4 regions of the Enterobacter sp. CP102 genome follow, and region 4 is predicted to be linked to each of the others. Evidence: predicted binding sites of a transcription regulator. Region 4 holds the regulator's gene; each other region holds the start of a gene.
What was found. Region 4 encodes PhoB, which activates phosphate uptake and scavenging genes when phosphate is short. Its sites were predicted from a motif close to CTGTCATAAAACTGNCNNAT; they were not measured.
Positions count from the first base shown of each region.

Region 1: the regulator PhoB is predicted to act here: its motif matches at 2,301-2,320, upstream of pstS (phosphate ABC transporter substrate-binding protein PstS).
Region 2: the regulator PhoB is predicted to act here: its motif matches at 2,483-2,502, upstream of pitA (inorganic phosphate transporter PitA).
Region 3: the regulator PhoB is predicted to act here: its motif matches at 2,200-2,219, upstream of opgB (phosphatidylglycerol--membrane-oligosaccharide glycerophosphotransferase).

Region 1 covers NZ_CP104014.1:4,763,959-4,768,213, forward strand. Annotated here, with positions in the region: gene glmU (bifunctional UDP-N-acetylglucosamine diphosphorylase/glucosamine-1-phosphate N-acetyltransferase GlmU) at 1-30, shown strand, start outside; gene glmS (glutamine--fructose-6-phosphate transaminase (isomerizing)) at 257-2,086, shown strand; gene pstS (phosphate ABC transporter substrate-binding protein PstS) at 2,408-3,448, shown strand; gene pstC (phosphate ABC transporter permease PstC) at 3,577-4,255, shown strand, end outside.
Region 2 covers NZ_CP104014.1:4,471,057-4,475,311, forward strand. Annotated here, with positions in the region: gene N1249_RS21185 (TerC/Alx family metal homeostasis membrane protein) at 1-520, opposite strand, end outside; gene N1249_RS21190 (potassium channel family protein) at 686-1,084, opposite strand; gene N1249_RS21195 (NAD(P)/FAD-dependent oxidoreductase) at 1,213-2,406, opposite strand; gene pitA (inorganic phosphate transporter PitA) at 2,635-4,134, shown strand; gene uspB (universal stress protein UspB) at 4,189-4,255, opposite strand, start outside.
Region 3 covers NZ_CP104014.1:627,582-631,836, reverse strand. Annotated here, with positions in the region: gene N1249_RS02990 (organic hydroperoxide resistance protein) at 1-188, shown strand, start outside; gene dnaT (primosomal protein DnaT) at 316-861, shown strand; gene dnaC (DNA replication protein DnaC) at 858-1,595, shown strand; gene N1249_RS02975 (DUF2501 domain-containing protein) at 1,682-2,164, shown strand; gene opgB (phosphatidylglycerol--membrane-oligosaccharide glycerophosphotransferase) at 2,434-4,255, shown strand, end outside.
Region 4 covers NZ_CP104014.1:1,003,489-1,007,743, reverse strand. Annotated here, with positions in the region: gene phoR (phosphate regulon sensor histidine kinase PhoR) at 40-1,335, opposite strand; gene phoB (phosphate response regulator transcription factor PhoB) at 1,357-2,046, opposite strand; gene sbcD (exonuclease subunit SbcD) at 2,234-3,439, shown strand; gene sbcC (exonuclease subunit SbcC) at 3,436-4,255, shown strand, end outside.

The DNA of each region.
Region 1 (4,255 bases), 1.0 Mb from region 4:
GGCTGGAAACGCCCGGTGAAGAAGAAATAACAACAAGGCGGGTGGCGCTACGCTTACCCGCCCTACGATTGAGTAGGCCTGATAAGGCGTAGGTGTCATCAGGCAAACCCGGGTGAGGAGATAAATATATATCTCCCCCCACCAGCAGTACCCATAAATATAACCCCACTCTCTACAAGGCTCGGGGCGCCCAAAAAAGGGCAACAACAGGTCAGCGACAACGCATGGCAAAACGCCATAATCAGGAAATCTAACTATGTGTGGAATTGTTGGAGCAGTTGCGCAGCGTGATATTGCTGAAATCCTTCTCGAAGGTTTACGTCGTCTGGAATACCGTGGCTATGACTCTGCTGGTCTGGCTGTGGTGGATGCAGAAGGTCAAATGACCCGTTTGCGTCGTCTGGGTAAAGTGCAGATCCTGGCGCAAGCGGCGGAAGAACACCCGCTACACGGCGGCACCGGTATTGCGCATACCCGCTGGGCGACGCATGGCGAACCCTCCGAAGGTAACGCACACCCGCATGTGTCTGAACACATTGTGGTGGTGCATAACGGCATTATCGAAAACCACGAACCACTCCGTGAAGTGCTGAAAGCACGCGGATATACCTTCGTGTCTGAAACCGACACCGAAGTTATTGCTCACCTGGTTCACTGGGAGCTGGAACAGGGCGGCACGCTGCGTGATGCGGTGCTGCGCGCTATTCCTCAGCTGCGCGGCGCATACGGTACAGTGATCATGGATTCCCGTGACCCGAGCACACTGCTTGCTGCACGCTCCGGTAGCCCAATGGTTATCGGCCTTGGCATGGGCGAAAACTTCATCGCATCCGATCAGCTGGCACTGCTGCCAGTGACCCGTCGCTTTATCTTCCTGGAAGAGGGCGATATCGCTGAAGTGACGCGCCGTTCCGTGTCTATCTTTGATAAAGCCGGTACGCAGATCAATCGCCAGGAAATTGAATCCAACCTGCAATACGACGCAGGCGATAAAGGTGCGTACCGTCACTACATGCAGAAAGAGATTTACGAGCAGCCGAACGCGATCAAAAACACCCTGACCGGGCGCATTAGCCACGGCGAGGTGGATCTGAGCGAGTTGGGAGACAATGCTAACGAGCTGCTGTCGAAGGTTGAGCATATTCAGATCGTCGCCTGCGGGACCTCGTATAACTCCGGCATGGTGTCGCGCTACTGGTTTGAATCGCTGGCGGATGTGCCATGCGATGTGGAAATCGCCTCTGAATTCCGTTACCGCAAATCCGCTGTGCGCCGTAACAGCCTGATGATCACCCTTTCCCAGTCTGGCGAAACCGCCGATACCCTGGCGGCGCTGCGTCTGTCCAAAGAGCTGGGCTATCTAGGCTCTCTTGCGATTTGTAACGTACCTGGCTCTTCGCTGGTACGTGAATCCGACCTGGCGCTGATGACGAAAGCGGGTACGGAAATTGGTGTCGCGTCGACGAAAGCTTTCACTACGCAGCTGACCGTGCTGCTGATGCTGGTGGCGAAACTGGCGCGTCTGAAAGGGCTGGATGCTGCTGTTGAGCAGAACATTGTTCATGGCCTGCAGGCTTTGCCGAGCCGTATTGAGCAGATGCTGTCTCAGGACAAACGCATTGAAGCTCTGGCTGAAGATTTCTCTGACAAACACCACGCCCTGTTCCTGGGCCGTGGCGATCAGTATCCGATTGCGCTGGAAGGCGCGCTGAAGCTGAAAGAGATCTCGTACATCCACGCAGAAGCCTATGCGGCTGGTGAGCTGAAACACGGCCCGCTGGCGCTGATAGATGCGGATATGCCGGTTATCGTCGTTGCACCAAACAACGAACTGCTGGAAAAACTGAAGTCCAACATTGAAGAAGTGCGTGCCCGTGGCGGCGTACTGTACGTCTTTGCTGATAAGGATGCCGGTTTCACCAGTAACGACAACATGCACATCATCGAGATGCCGCATGTGGAAGAGGTGATTGCACCTATCTTCTACACCGTTCCGCTGCAGTTACTGGCTTATCACGTCGCGCTTATCAAAGGCACCGACGTTGACCAGCCGCGTAACCTGGCGAAATCTGTAACGGTTGAATAATCCTCCCTGGCTCCACCTTCGGGTGGAGCTTTTTTACCCTTCCCGGTTTGTTTTTAATCAACTCTTTCCCGTTTTTATTTATGACAATCTGTCATCTTCAGCTACTTTTTTCAGTGTCACATAAAGAAAATATTACTGAAAACCAACTGTCATGTTTGTGGCTAACATATTGATATTGAAAGTTAGTTTTGCTGATTTTTAAGTGAAATTTTCAGTGTCATAAAACTGTAATAATTCGTACATTTATCTGTCACCTGTTTGTCCTATTTTGCTCATCGTAGCCACTAAACAACGATTTACGAAAATCTTGCAGGAGACATTATGAAAGTTATGCGTACCACTGTCGCAACTGTTGTCGCCGCGACCTTATCTCTGAGCGCTTTCTCTGTATTCGCAGAAGCAAGCCTGACTGGTGCCGGTGCAACCTTCCCTGCGCCGGTGTATGCCAAATGGGCAGATACCTACCAGAAAGAAACTGGTAACAAGGTTAACTACCAGGGTATCGGCTCCTCCGGTGGCGTTAAACAAATTACCGCTAACACCGTTGATTTCGGCGCATCAGATGCTCCACTGACTGATGAAAAACTGGCTCAGGAAGGTCTGTTCCAGTTCCCTACCGTTATAGGTGGTGTGGTTCTGGCCATCAACCTGCCGGGCGTGAAGTCTGGTGAGCTGGTGCTGGACGGCAAAACCCTGGGTGACATCTACCTGGGCAAAATCAAAAAATGGGATGATGAAGCAATTGCTAAACTCAACCCAGGTCTGAAACTGCCTTCTCAGAACATCGCTGTGGTTCGCCGCGCAGATGGTTCTGGTACCTCTTTCGTCTTCACCAGCTACCTGGCGAAAGTGAACGAAGAGTGGAAATCTAAAATCGGCTCCGGCTCAACCGTTAACTGGCCAACCGGTCTGGGCGGTAAAGGTAACGACGGTATCGCCGCGTTCGTACAGCGTCTGCCAGGCTCCATCGGTTACGTAGAATACGCTTACGCTAAGCAGAACAACCTGGCTTACACCAAACTGGTTTCAGCTGACGGTAAACCGGTTAGCCCGACCGAAGAGAACTTTGCTAACGCGGCTAAAGGCGCTGACTGGAGCAAATCCTTTGCACAGGATCTGACTAACCAGAAAGGCGAAGGCGCATGGCCAATCACCTCTACCACGTTCATTCTGGTTCACAAAGAGCAGAAGAAACCTGAGCAGGGTACTGAAGTGCTGAAGTTCTTCGACTGGGCATACAAAAACGGCAACAAACAGGCTAACGACCTGGATTACGCCAGCCTGCCGGATAGCGTGGTTGAGCAGATTCGTGCTGCATGGAAGACCAACGTGAAAGACAGCAGCGGTAAAGCGCTGTACTAACAGGATATATTTAACGAAGATGGCGGGTGGCGCTGCGCTTACCCGCCCTACGGTTTATTCTGTAGGCCCGGTAAGCGTCAGCGCCACCGGGCATATTCGTAAAAACGTCTCAAACAGAAGAGTGATTTATGGCTGCAACCAAGCCTGCATTTAACCCTCCGGGTAAAAAAGGTGACATGATTTTCAGCGCGCTGGTAAAACTGGCTGCGCTGATTGTGCTATTGCTGCTGGGTGGCATTATCGTGTCCCTGATTTTCTCATCCTGGCCGAGCATCCAGAAATTCGGTTTCTCCTTCCTGTGGAGTAAAGAGTGGGATGCGCCGAACGATATCTACGGTGCGCTGGTGCCGATTTACGGCACGCTGGTGACCTCGTTCATCGCTCTGCTGATTGCGGTTCCGGTCAGTTTTGGTATTGCCCTGTTCCTGACGGAGCTGGCGCCTGGCTGGCTGAAGCGTCCGCTTGGTATCGCCATCGAACTGCTGGCGGCTATCCCAAGTATCGTTTACGGCATGTGGGGCCTGTTTATCTTTGCTCCGCTGTTTGCGAAATACTTCCAGGAGCCGGTGGGCAATGTTCTGTCCTCTATCCCGTTTGTGGGGGCGCTGTTCTCTGGCCCGGCATTCGGTATCGGTATTCTGGCTGCGGGTGTGATCCTCGCCATCATGATTATTCCGTACATTGCGGCCGTTATGCGTGATGTCTTCGAACAAACCCCGGTGATGATGAAAGAGTCGGCTTACGGCATCGGCTGCACCACCTGGGAAGTTATCTGGCGCATTGTCCTTCCGTTCACCAAAAATGGGG
Region 2 (4,255 bases), 1.3 Mb from region 4:
TCACCAGACGGTAGGCCAGATGGCCGGAGTAATCTTCAACCTCGTCACTCTCTTCATTACGTCTGAGCATCATCAGTGCCGTCCAGCCAACGACCAGCGCGAAAATGACCTCAACGTAGGGCCCCAGACTCAGCAGGCTGGTCCCAATGGCGACGAAAATACCGCGGAAGACAATCGCCCCCAGCACACCCCAGTAAAGCACGCGGTGGCGGTACTTATCCGGCACGCCGAACCAGGCAAAAATCGCCATCATGACAAACAAGTTATCGACCGACAGCACCTCTTCCAGCGCATAACCGGTCAGGAACAGGCTCGCCATCTCCGCGCCATGATGCACATAGAGGAACCCGGCGAACGCCATCGCCATCAGGACCCAGAAAATAGACCACATGGCGGCGCTTTTCAGCGAGACAGGTTTATCGTGACGGTGCATGAAGAGGTCGATAAACATCGCCCCTACAGCCATCACCACAAAGACAACAACGGTTTCAGTCGGGAAACCGAGATGAGCAGAAGACATACACAACCCTTTTTGAAGACAAAACACTAACCATGCAGACTGGTTAAAACCAGAAGTAGAAAAGGATGGGCTGTTTATCAGCCTTTCACCCTCAAAGCCGCAGCCTTATCGGCCGCGCAAGGAAACGTACTTTACCTTACTACAAGGGGTAGGCGCATCTTTCGATTAGGCGCTCATGCCACGGAGCCGCTGGAGCACGGCCACCAGTACCGCCACTGACCAGCCCACCATCAGGGCCCCCACCAGCCCTTCCAGCCCACCAATCAGCCGCCAGTGTTGCGGCAGCGTCACATCGCCATATCCCACCGTGGCGTAGCTCACCAAAGAAAAATAGAAGCTGGTGTTCCAGTCGTTAAAGGCCTCTATCACAAAGTAGAACGCAGCAAATAACCCGGCTTCGAGAAGATGGGCGAAGATCATAGAAATCACAATGCCGACATTGCGCAGCACAACACGTACCGCGGAATCGACCTCCAGATTTATGAATTTTAAAACGCAAAACATCCACAGCGAATGGATAACCACGGTAAGCGTGAGCAAAATAATGATGCTGAGTAGCTGCATGAAAGGGGCTCTGACTGAGAAAGAGAAGATTGCCCCGCTGAACGCAGCGGGGCACCTGAAATTGCTTTTCTGAGTCGAAGCTTAGTGGAAAGCCGGGGAAATGTTGGTGCAATAATTGCGTAGGGTGATTATTTCTCTGCCAGAGCCTGTGCGCACGCCCATGCGCTCGCCCACGCCCACTGGAAGTTATACCCGCCAAGCCAGCCGGTGACGTCCATCACTTCACCAATAAAATAGAGACCCGGTACGTTACGCGCTTCCATGGTACGCGAGGAGAGCCCATCGGTATCGACGCCGCCAAGCGTCACCTCTGCGGTACGGTAGCCTTCGGTACCATTGGGTTGCACACGCCAGTTTGTCAGAGTATCGACCAGCGCCTGCTGATCGCGGCTGTTAAGCTGCTTAAGGGACACATCCGGCACCTGCCCTAACACCTGCAAACACTCAACCAGACGTTTCGGCAACTGCATCGCCAGCGTATTTTTCAGGCTTTGATTTGGATGCGCATTGCGCTGCTCGTTCAGGAAGCTTTCCAGATCGCAATCAGGCACCAGATTGACCGTCACAAACTCGCCCGGCTGCCAGTAGCTGGAGATCTGCAACACCGCCGGACCGGAAAGCCCGCGATGGGTGAAGAGCAGGTTTTCACGAAATACCGTGCCATCTTCGGCAGTAATAACGGAGGGAACAGAGACGCCAGAGAGCGTCTGAAGTTGTTCAAGTAACGGCTTATGCAGCGTAAACGGCACCAGCCCGGCACGTGTAGGCAGCACCTTCAGGCCAAACTGTTCTGCAATCTTGTAGCCAAACGGTGATGCCCCCAGCCCCGGCATCGACAGCCCACCGCTGGCAATCACCAGGTTATCCGCGCTGACGGTTTCACCGTTCAGTTGCAGCGTATAGCCTTGCTCATCGCGCGATACTTCCAGCACTTCCGTGCGCAGGCGCGTCACCACACCGCCTTTTTCACACTCGGCCACCAGCATATCGACAATCTGCTGGGCGGAGTCATCGCAAAACAGCTGACCCAGCGTTTTTTCGTGCCAGGCGATGCCGTGTTTACCCACCAGATCGATAAAATCCCACTGGGTATAGCGCGCCAGCGCAGATTTGCAAAAATGACGGTTTTGACTCAAATACGCCGCGGGTTCGACATACAAATTGGTAAAGTTGCAGCGGCCCCCGCCAGACATCAGGATCTTGCGTCCAGGTTTTTTACCATTATCCAGCAGCAGTACCCGACGGCCCGCTTGCCCGGCCATTGCCGCACAAAACATACCCGCCGCACCGGCCCCAATCACAACGGCATCAAACCTTTCCACGTCAAAACCCTCTTCGTTAACTGCGCGGATTGTAAAGTTTCCGCTGTGGTCGCACCAGCGCAAATAAGCCAGATATCAGTCATATATTTGAAATATAAAATATATTTCTTTACCTAAGCCCAACAAAGCCGAAGGAATATCAAAAAAAAGCTATATTTCACTTTGCCCGTTGCGCATTTGTCCTGGATAATGCGCCGCGTTCATGTCCTCAAAATGGCGTAACGTCCTATGCTACATTTGTTTGCTGGCCTGGATTTACATACCGGGCTTTTATTATTGCTTGCACTGGTTTTTGTTCTGTTTTACGAAGCAATCAACGGCTTCCACGACACTGCAAACGCAGTAGCAACGGTTATCTACACTCGCGCAATGCAATCGCAACTTGCGGTTGTTATGGCGGCGGTATTTAACTTTTTTGGTGTCCTCCTGGGCGGACTGAGCGTTGCGTATGCCATCGTGCATATGTTGCCAACGGATCTGCTGCTTAACGTTAGTTCTGGCCATGGCCTTGCTATGGTGTTCTCAATGCTGCTTGCTGCAATTATCTGGAACCTCGGTACCTGGTATTTCGGCCTGCCTGCATCCAGTTCTCACACCCTCATCGGCGCGATTATCGGTATTGGGTTAACGAACGCCCTGATGACCGGTACATCGGTTGTTGATGCGCTGAACATCCCGAAAGTGATTGGGATTTTTGCCTCACTTATCGTCTCACCTATCGTGGGTCTGGTGGTAGCAGGTGGATTGATTTTCATCCTGCGTCGTTACTGGAGCAATACTAAAAAACGCTCCCGTATTCACCTGACACCGGCAGAGCGTGAGAAGAAAGACGGCAAGAAAAAACCACCATTCTGGACGCGTATTGCCCTGATCCTTTCCGCTATCGGCGTGGCCTTCTCACACGGCGCGAACGATGGTCAGAAAGGTATTGGTCTGGTGATGCTGGTACTGATTGGTGTTGCTCCGGCAGGCTTTGTGGTCAACATGAATGCTTCCGGTTACGAAATCACGCGTACTCGTGATGCCGTGAACAACGTCGAAATTTACTTCCAGCAGCACCCTGAGCTGCTGAAGCAAGCGACCGGTGTTGACCAGCTGATCCCTTCACCTGAGGCGGGCGCAACCACCGCACCTGGCGAATTCCATTGCCATCCGGCGAATGCGATTAACGCGCTGGAACGTGCGAAAGGTATGCTGGGCGATATCGAAAGCTACGACAAACTCACCGTTGAGCAGCGCGGTCAGCTGCGTCGCATTATGCTTTGCATCTCTGATGTGACGGATAAAGTGGCGAAACAGCCAGGCGCAAGCGCTGACGACCAGCGACTGCTGAAGAAACTGAAAGGCGATATGCTCAATACCATTGAGTACGCGCCAATCTGGATCATCATGGCGGTAGCGCTGGCACTGGGTATCGGTACGATGATTGGCTGGCGCCGTGTGGCAACCACCATCGGCGAGAAGATTGGTAAGAAAGGCATGACGTATGCGCAGGGTATGTCCGCGCAGATGACGGCGGCAGTTTCTATCGGTCTGGCGAGCTACACCGGGATGCCAGTGTCCACGACACACGTACTCTCTTCCTCCGTGGCGGGTACCATGATTGTTGACGGTGGCGGTCTGCAACGCAAAACCGTGACCAACATTCTGATGGCCTGGGTGTTCACACTCCCGGCATCCATCCTGCTGTCTGGTGGTTTGTACTGGATTGCGCTGAAGCTGATTTAATTCGTTAAGCGCAACAAAAAAGCGGGCCAGGAAACTGGCCCGCTTTTTTTATGCTCAGTGCCAAATCATCAACGCAATCATACTGACCACGACCAGGCCGCACAGGGCGCTGGTTAAAATG
Region 3 (4,255 bases), 380 kb from region 4:
TTATCGAAGGCGAAGTAGGTATTGGCCCGCTGCCAACCGGTTTTGGTATCGAAGCAAAACTTAACATTCACGTTGAAGGTATGGATGCAGCCGAAGCGAAAAAACTGGTTGATGCTGCACACATTGTTTGCCCGTACTCTAACGCCACTCGCGGCAATATCGACGTGACGCTGAATATCATCGCGTAATCACGACCGATTGGAACCCCCTCCCCGGTGGGAGAGGGTTACCTCTACTTTCCCCCTCCATCCCCTATTCCTCTCTGTGCTACCATAAGCCCATATCACGCCCGTAGTAATCAGTAGAGAAAGTGTTATGTCTTCCAGAATCCTGACCACCAGCATTGCGGGTATCGATGCGTTTATGCACGATCCCCGTGGTGTACTGACCAACGCCGAAAACGGCACGCTCGCGGTATTCGCTGATAACGCTCCCGCGTTTTATGCGATCACGCCTGAACGTCTGGCGCACCTGTTGGATCTCGAAGCGCGTCTGTCGCGTCCGGTGAGCGATGTGGCTCTGGATAACCAGTTCTTTGAAGAGCCAGGCAGCGCCCCGGTCGCCGTACCGATGGGGAAATTTGCCATGTACGCCGGATGGCAACCAGATGCGGATTTCCAGCGCCAGGCCGCGTTATGGGGAATTGCGCTCGCGCAAACCGTTACCCCCGAAGAGCTGGCGGCATTCACCGCTTACTGGCAGGCTGAAGGCAAAGTGTTCCACCATGTCCAGTGGCAGCAAAAACTTGCGCGCAGCATTCAGATGAACCGCGCCAGCAACGGTGGCCAGCCAAAACGCGATATCAACGCCTTTTCAGAGCCAGACAAACAGATCCCCAATGGATTCCGAGGTGCTAAATGAAAAACGTCGGCGACCTGATGAAACGTCTGCAAAAAATGATGCCTGCCAACGTCAAACCCGCGTTTACGACCGGCGAAGAGCTGCTGGCCTGGCAGAAAGAGCAAGGTGAGATCCGCGCCGCTGCCCTCGCCCGTGAAAACCGGGCCATGAAAATGCAGCGCACGTTCAACCGCTCCGGCATCCGCCCGCTGCACCAGAACTGCTCGTTTGATAACTACAAAGTGGAATCACAGGGGCAGATGAATGCCCTGGCCGCCGCACGTCAATATGTGGACGAATTCGACGGTAATATCGCCAGCTTCATTTTCAGCGGTAAGCCCGGCACCGGGAAAAATCATCTTGCCGCCGCCATCTGTAACGAGCTGCTGCTGCGCGGTAAATCGGTGCTGATTATCACCGTGGCCGATATCATGTCCGCCATGAAAGACACCTTCAGCAACCGTGAAACCAGCGAAGAACAGCTGCTTAACGACCTGAGTAACGTCGATTTACTGGTCATTGATGAGATTGGCGTTCAGACTGAATCCCGCTACGAAAAGGTGATCATCAACCAGATTGTCGACCGCCGCTCTTCGTCAAAACGCCCGACCGGGATGCTGACTAACCACAATATCGACGAAATGACCCGTCTGCTGGGTGAACGCGTGATGGATCGTATGAAGCTCGGTAACAGCCTGTATGTCATCTTTGACTGGGATAGTTATCGCAGCCGCGTTACCGGCAAAGAGTATTAGGAAATTTCCCAGAAATACCGGCGCGACAAGAGGTATATACTGACTCCACTTTCGGCCCAAAACGGGCTTTGTTCGGGTAAGCAATTATGAAAAAACACATTCTTCTCAGCACAGTATTAGGCGCGCTGCTGGTATCCGGCGTTGCGCAGGCAGCATCATGGCAAGATTCACTGACCAGCGCCGCCAACGAGCTTACTAAAGAGAGCAGTAGCTCTCAGGGTGGCCTGTCCGCCTCTTCCCTCACCAGCCTGTTAGGTAGCAGCAGCCAGAGCCTGAGCGCGGGCACCATGAACAACGCGGCAGGTATTCTGGAATATTGCGCGAAGCAAAAACTGGCTTCCGTGACCGACACCCAGAACATTAAAAACCAGGTGCTTGGCAAACTGGGTCTGGATACGCAGGAGCAGAAACAAGATACCAACTATATGGACGGTATTCAGGGCCTGCTGAATGCGCAAAACGGCCAGCAGCTTAACCTCAGCACCCTCGGTAACTCCTCGCTGGCGAAAGAAGTGAAAACCAAAGCCTGCGATCTGGTGCTGAAACAGGGTATGAATTTCATCTCCTGATCGACCCCATTTTCTGCCACAACACGCCGTGTTTAATACGTTAGTCTTACAACGCGGCGCTAAATGAGCATTTTCACCACCTGCCACAGTCTCAGCGTCCGCCAGCCAGGATGCGACTGCCTTCAAAAAATTGGTTTTCTAAACCAAATCCTAACAACAGCACATTTTAGTGACACTAAAATTGCAGCTAAACGACATCGCAATTACATTGTATTACCAAAAAATAACCAGTTAGCCAGCTAAGCGCCTGGCGTCATGAGGATATGCTGTTGTCAGAGTTAATGTCCCTAACCCTTTTTCTTGCCTCCGTGGGCGTTTACGCCTGGAAAGCCGGACGCAACACCTGGTGGTTTATCGCCACGCTGGTGGTGCTTGGTATTTTTATTGTTCTCAACATTACCTTATATGCGAGCGATTACTTTACGGGCGACGGCATTAATGACGCGGTGCTTTATACTCTGACGAACAGCCTGACCGGCGCTGGTGTTGGTAAGTACATACTTCCAGGCCTGGGTATTGTGGTATCGCTGGTCGTCATCTTCAGTGCGCTTGCCTGGGTGCTGCGTCGTCGCCGGCATCATCCCCACCATTTTGGCTACAGCCTGCTGGCGCTGTTCCTGGCACTGGCCTCAGTGGATGCCAGCCCGGCCTTCCACCAAATCACCGAGCTGGTCAAATCCCAGTCGCGCGATGGCGATCCTGATTTTGCTGCCTACTATAAAGAGCCGTCGAAGAAAATCGCCAGTCCGAAGCTCAATCTGGTCTACATCTACGGTGAAAGCCTGGAGCGGACCTACTTTGATAACGACGCGTTCCCGAACCTGACTCCCGACCTTGGCCCGCTGAAAGACGAAGGTCTTGATTTCAGCCACACCATGCAGTTACCTGGCACCGATTACACCATCGCCGGGATGGTCGCTTCCCAGTGTGGTATTCCGCTGTTTGCCCCGTTTGAAGGCAACGCGTCGGCATCCATGTCGAGCTTCTTCCCGCAGAACATCTGTCTTGGCGATATCCTGAAAAACTCCGGCTACGAAAACTATTTCGTGCAGGGCGCTAACCTGCGTTTTGCCGGGAAAGACGTATTCCTGAAATCACACGGTTTTGATCATCTTTATGGCTCAGAAGAGTTAAAAACCACGGTAGCTGACCCCACCTATCGTAACGACTGGGGCTTCTACGACGACACCGTGCTGGATGAAACCTGGAAGAAATTCGAAGAACTTTCCCGCTCAGGCCAACGCTTCTCTCTATTCGCCCTGACGGTAGATACACACCATCCTGACGGATTTGTGTCCCGCACCTGTCAGCGCAAAAGCTACGAAATCGACGGTAAAAACAATAAGTCCTTTAGCGCCGTAACGTGCAGCCAGGAACATATCGCCGCGCTGGTCGATAAAATCAAAGCCTCACCCTATTTTAAAAATACGGTGATTGTTGTCTCTTCTGACCATCTGGCGATGAAAAACAGCGCATGGGATGAGCTCAACAAACAGGACCGTAGCAATCTGTTCTTCATTCTGCGTGGCGACCAGCCGCAGCAGGAGGTGATTGCCACCAAACGTAACTCGATGGATAACGGCGCCACCGTGCTGGATATCCTGGGCGGCGATAACTTTATTGGCCTGGGCCGCAGCACCCTGTCCGGGCAGTCGCTGTCGGAAGTGTTCCTCAACATGAAGGAAAAAATCCTCGCGTGGAAGCCGGATATCATCCGCCTGTGGAACTTCCCGAAAGAGATGAAAGACTTCACCATCGATCAGCAGAAAGGCATGATTGCCTTCTCGGGCAGCCATTTCCGCCTGCCGCTGCTGCTTCGCGTGTCGGATAACCGCGTAGAGCCGCTGCCGGAAAGTGAATACTCTGCGCCACTGCGTTACCAGCTGGCCGATTTCGCCCCACGCGATAACTTCGTCTGGGTAGACCAATGCTACAAAATGGGCCAGCTCTGGTCGCAGCCGCTGTCGCTCTCAACCGACTGGTGCGTCTCCCAGGGGCAGCTTGGCGGGGAACAGATCGTTCAGCACGTCGATAAAGCCCAGTGGAAAGGTAAAACCGCCTTTAAAGATACGGTCATCGACACAGCCCGCT
Region 4 (4,255 bases):
ATGGCTGGCCCGTGGAAAGGAAAACTGACACGCCTGTTGTCAGGCGATTTTTTTGGCAATTAATCGTTCCGGGATAACGAAACTGAAACGGGTTCCCTTCCCCAGCGTACTTTGAATATCGAGACGACTTTCATGGTGATTGACCGCATGTTTCACAATCGCCAGCCCCAGACCACTTCCTCCGGTCTGTCGCGAGCGTGCTTTATCCACTCGATAGAAACGCTCGGTCAGGCGAGGCAGGTGTTCCGGTGAAATGCCCGGTCCGTTGTCCTCAACGCTAAACTCGGCACCTGTCGGGGTATATTGCCAGCGCACCACAATATGCGTCCCTTCCGGCGTATGATTCACCGCGTTATAGACCAGGTTAGAAATGGCGCTACGCAGCTCATCCTCACTGCCCAGCACTTTCAGGCCATTATCAACCTCAAAGGTCAGTTGATGTTTTTTATGGCTTAAGGTCTGCGCTTCACGCTCGACGACGCGCAGCATCATCGGCACGTCGATAGTGTCATTCAACGCAAGCGTCGGAGCGGCCTCTATTTTCGATAAGGTCAGAAGCTGTTTCACCAGCCCTTCCATCCGGTGCGTTTGCTCACGCATGGTATGCAGCGCTTTCTCGCGTGGCGCGCCTTCCAGCGTTTGCTCCTGCATCATCTCCAGATAGCCCTGGAGCACCGTTAACGGCGTGCGTAGCTCGTGGCTGACGTTGGCAAAGAAATTACGTCGCGCCCCTTCCAGCTGGTGCATCTGCGTAACGTCGCGCGCCACCATTAGCCACTGCTGGTCGCTGTAGGGCATCACGCGGATCTCAAGGTGACGACCATTGTTCAGTTTCAGATTATGCGGGCGGGTAAAGTCGCGTTTTTTCAGATACAGCGTGAATTCAGGGTAACGCAGAAGGTTAAGGATATTCTGGCCATTATCATCCGGCCAGCGCAGGCCAAGCAGCTGTTGTGCCAGGCCGTTACACCAGAAGATAGTCCCTTCTTCAGTGGTCAGAATGACCGCATCCGGCAGCGACTCCGCGCCACTGCGAAAACGTTTGATCAGGCTACCCAGCTCACGACGGCGCTTTTTATTACGCATCTGCATCTGGTGCAGGCCGTAAAGCAGCGGCTCCCAGCTTCCGCTTCCCGGCGGAGGCGTCATACTGCGGTCAACCCACAGCCACCAGGAAAGGCGCAGTAAGTTCCAGAAATGCCAGATCAGCAACCCGGTGACCGCTGCCAGTAAAAACCACGGCAAATGTCCCACAAATGCCCCCAGAATGAGGGCCGGGATACAACAAAGAATGAGTTCAAAAACGAGCCTTTTCCATGACAGACGTTCCAGCACGCGTCACACTCCTGTCATTGTTCAGAAACGGGTCGAAAAACGATAACCCGTGCCGCGGACCGTCTGCACCATACGATCGTGGCCGCTCAGCTCCAGCGCTTTACGCAAGCGGCGAATATGGACATCAACCGTCCGGTCTTCGACATAGACGTTAGTCCCCCAGACGTTATTCAGCAACTGCTCGCGGCTGTAGACGCGCTCTGGGTGGGTCATAAAGAAGTGCAACAGCTTGAATTCGGTTGGCCCCATATCGAGTGGGTTTTCGCCGGTCATGACGCGGTGTGACGTTGGATCAAGACTTAAGCCCTGCATCTCAATCACCTCTTCCACCGCCATCGGCGAAATACGGCGCATCACCGCTTTAATACGGGCAACCAGTTCTTTAGGTGAGAACGGTTTAGTGATGTAATCGTCAGCGCCCGTTTCCAGACCGCGCACGCGATCTTCTTCTTCACCGCGCGCCGTGAGCATGACAACCGGAATATCGCGGGTCATCGCTTCACGTTTAATGTGTTTGATGAACTGCAATCCCGAGCCGCCAGGCAGCATCCAGTCAAGCAAAATCAAATCAGGCCAGGGTTCGTTAAGTTGATTCACCGCGCTGTCATAATCTTCAGCTTCTACCGGCTGAAAGCCATTTTGTTCGAGCACGAAGCACACCATTTCACGGATCGGAGCTTCATCTTCTACGACCAGAATACGTCTCGCCATACTTTGCCCTGTCTTATCTTATTTAAGTTACAAGTTTGTAATGCGGCGTCATTATGCGTCAGATTTATGACAGATTTATGAAAAACATTCCCACTATAAATGGCAAACTGTTGTTTTATTACAGCGGTTATTTTCCGTTCTCTGAAAGTTTATAATCCTATCCTCATTTTTTTGCCACGGAACCGTTATGCGCATACTTCACACCTCGGACTGGCATCTGGGTCAAAATTTTTACAGCAAAAGCCGCGCCGCTGAACATGAAGCCTTCCTGAACTGGCTGCTGGAAACTGCCCAGGCGCATCAGGTTGATGCCATCATCGTTGCCGGTGATATTTTTGATACCGGGCAACCGCCAAGCTATGCGCGTGAACTGTATAACCGTTTTGTCGTTAACTTACAGCAAACCGGCTGTCATCTGGTGATTGTTGCGGGTAACCACGACTCCGTGGCAACGCTGAATGAATCCCGCGACATCCTCGCGTTCCTCAATACGACGGTCGTTGCCAGCGCCGGGCACGCCCCGCAGATCCTGAAAAAGCGCGACGGGACGCCGGGCGCGGTGCTGTGTCCGGTGCCTTTTTTACGTCCGCGAGATATCGTTCAGAGCCAGTCCGGGCTTTCCGGCGGTGAGAAGCAGCAGCACCTGTTGCAGAGCATCACCGACTACTACCACCAACAGTATGAAGAAGCTTGCGCCCTTCGCGGTGAACAGGCGATTCCCGTGATTGCTACCGGGCATCTGACCACCGTTGGAGCCAGTAAAAGTGACGCGGTACGTGACATTTATATCGGCACGCTTGATGCTTTCCCGGCGCAAAACTTCCCGCCTGCGGATTACATCGCGCTGGGGCATATTCACCGCGCGCAGATGATTGGCGGCAGCGAACATATTCGCTATTGCGGCTCCCCCATTTCCCTGAGTTTTGACGAAACAGGCAAAGCCAAATCCGTACATCTGGTGACGTTTACCGCTGGCAAACTCAGCGCCGTCGATATGCTGGACGTCCCGGTCACCCAGCCGCTTGCGGTACTCAAAGGTGACCTGGCGGCCATCACCGTCCAGCTTGAACAGTGGCGCGGCGCGGCGCAAGAACCGCTGGTCTGGCTGGATATCGAAATCACCACCGATGAATATCTGCATGATATGCAGCGTAAAATTCAGGCCTTAACGGAAGATTTGCCCGTCGAGGTGCTGCTGGTGCGCCGTAGCCGCGAACAGCGCGAGAAAATCCTGTTGAGCGCTCAGCGCGAAACGCTCAGCGAGCTGAAGGTCGAGGAGGTATTTGAACGCCGACTGGCCCAGGAAGAGATGGATGATGCAAAACGCGCCCGGCTGAACGAGCTGTTCACCCATACGCTGCACGCACTGAATGACGAGGAAGAGAACGCATGAAAATCCTGAGCCTGCGTCTGAAAAACCTCAACTCACTCAAGGGTGAGTGGAAAATCGACTTTACCGCTGAGCCTTTTGCCAGCAACGGTTTATTTGCCATTACCGGCGCTACCGGAGCGGGTAAAACCACGCTGCTGGATGCCATTTGCCTTGCGCTGTACCACGAAACGCCGCGCCTGCAAAAAGTCTCTCAGGCGCAAAATGACCTGATGACGCGCGATACGGCCGAGTGTCTGGCGGAAGTAGAGTTTGAAGTAAAAGGCACGGCTTACCGGGCTTTCTGGAGCCAGAACCGGGCGCGTAACCAGCCAGATGGCAACTTACAGGCCCCGCGCGTGGAGCTGGCGCGCTGTGAAGACGGTAAAATCCTTGCCGATAAAGTGACGGACAAACTTGAACAAACCGCTGCCCTGACGGGTCTGGATTACGATCGTTTTACCCGCTCGATGCTGCTTTCTCAGGGGCAATTTGCTGCCTTTCTTAATGCGAAACCCGGCGATCGCGCCGAGCTGCTGGAAGAACTCACCGGCACCGAGATCTACGGCCAGATTTCAGCGCGGGTATATGAACAACACAAAGCGGCCCGCAGCGCCCTGGAGATGTGCGAGGCCCAGGCTGCTGGCGTGGTGCTGTTGAGTGAAGAGCAGCAACAGCAGTTGCAGCAAAGTTTGCAGGTACTTACTGACGAAGAGCAAACCCTGCTGGCGCAACAGCAGATTCAACAGCAAACCTTTCAGTGGCTTACGCGTCACGACGAGTTGCTGCGCGAACAACAACACGCCACGGCGTTGCAGCAGCAGGCGCAGCAGGCACTGG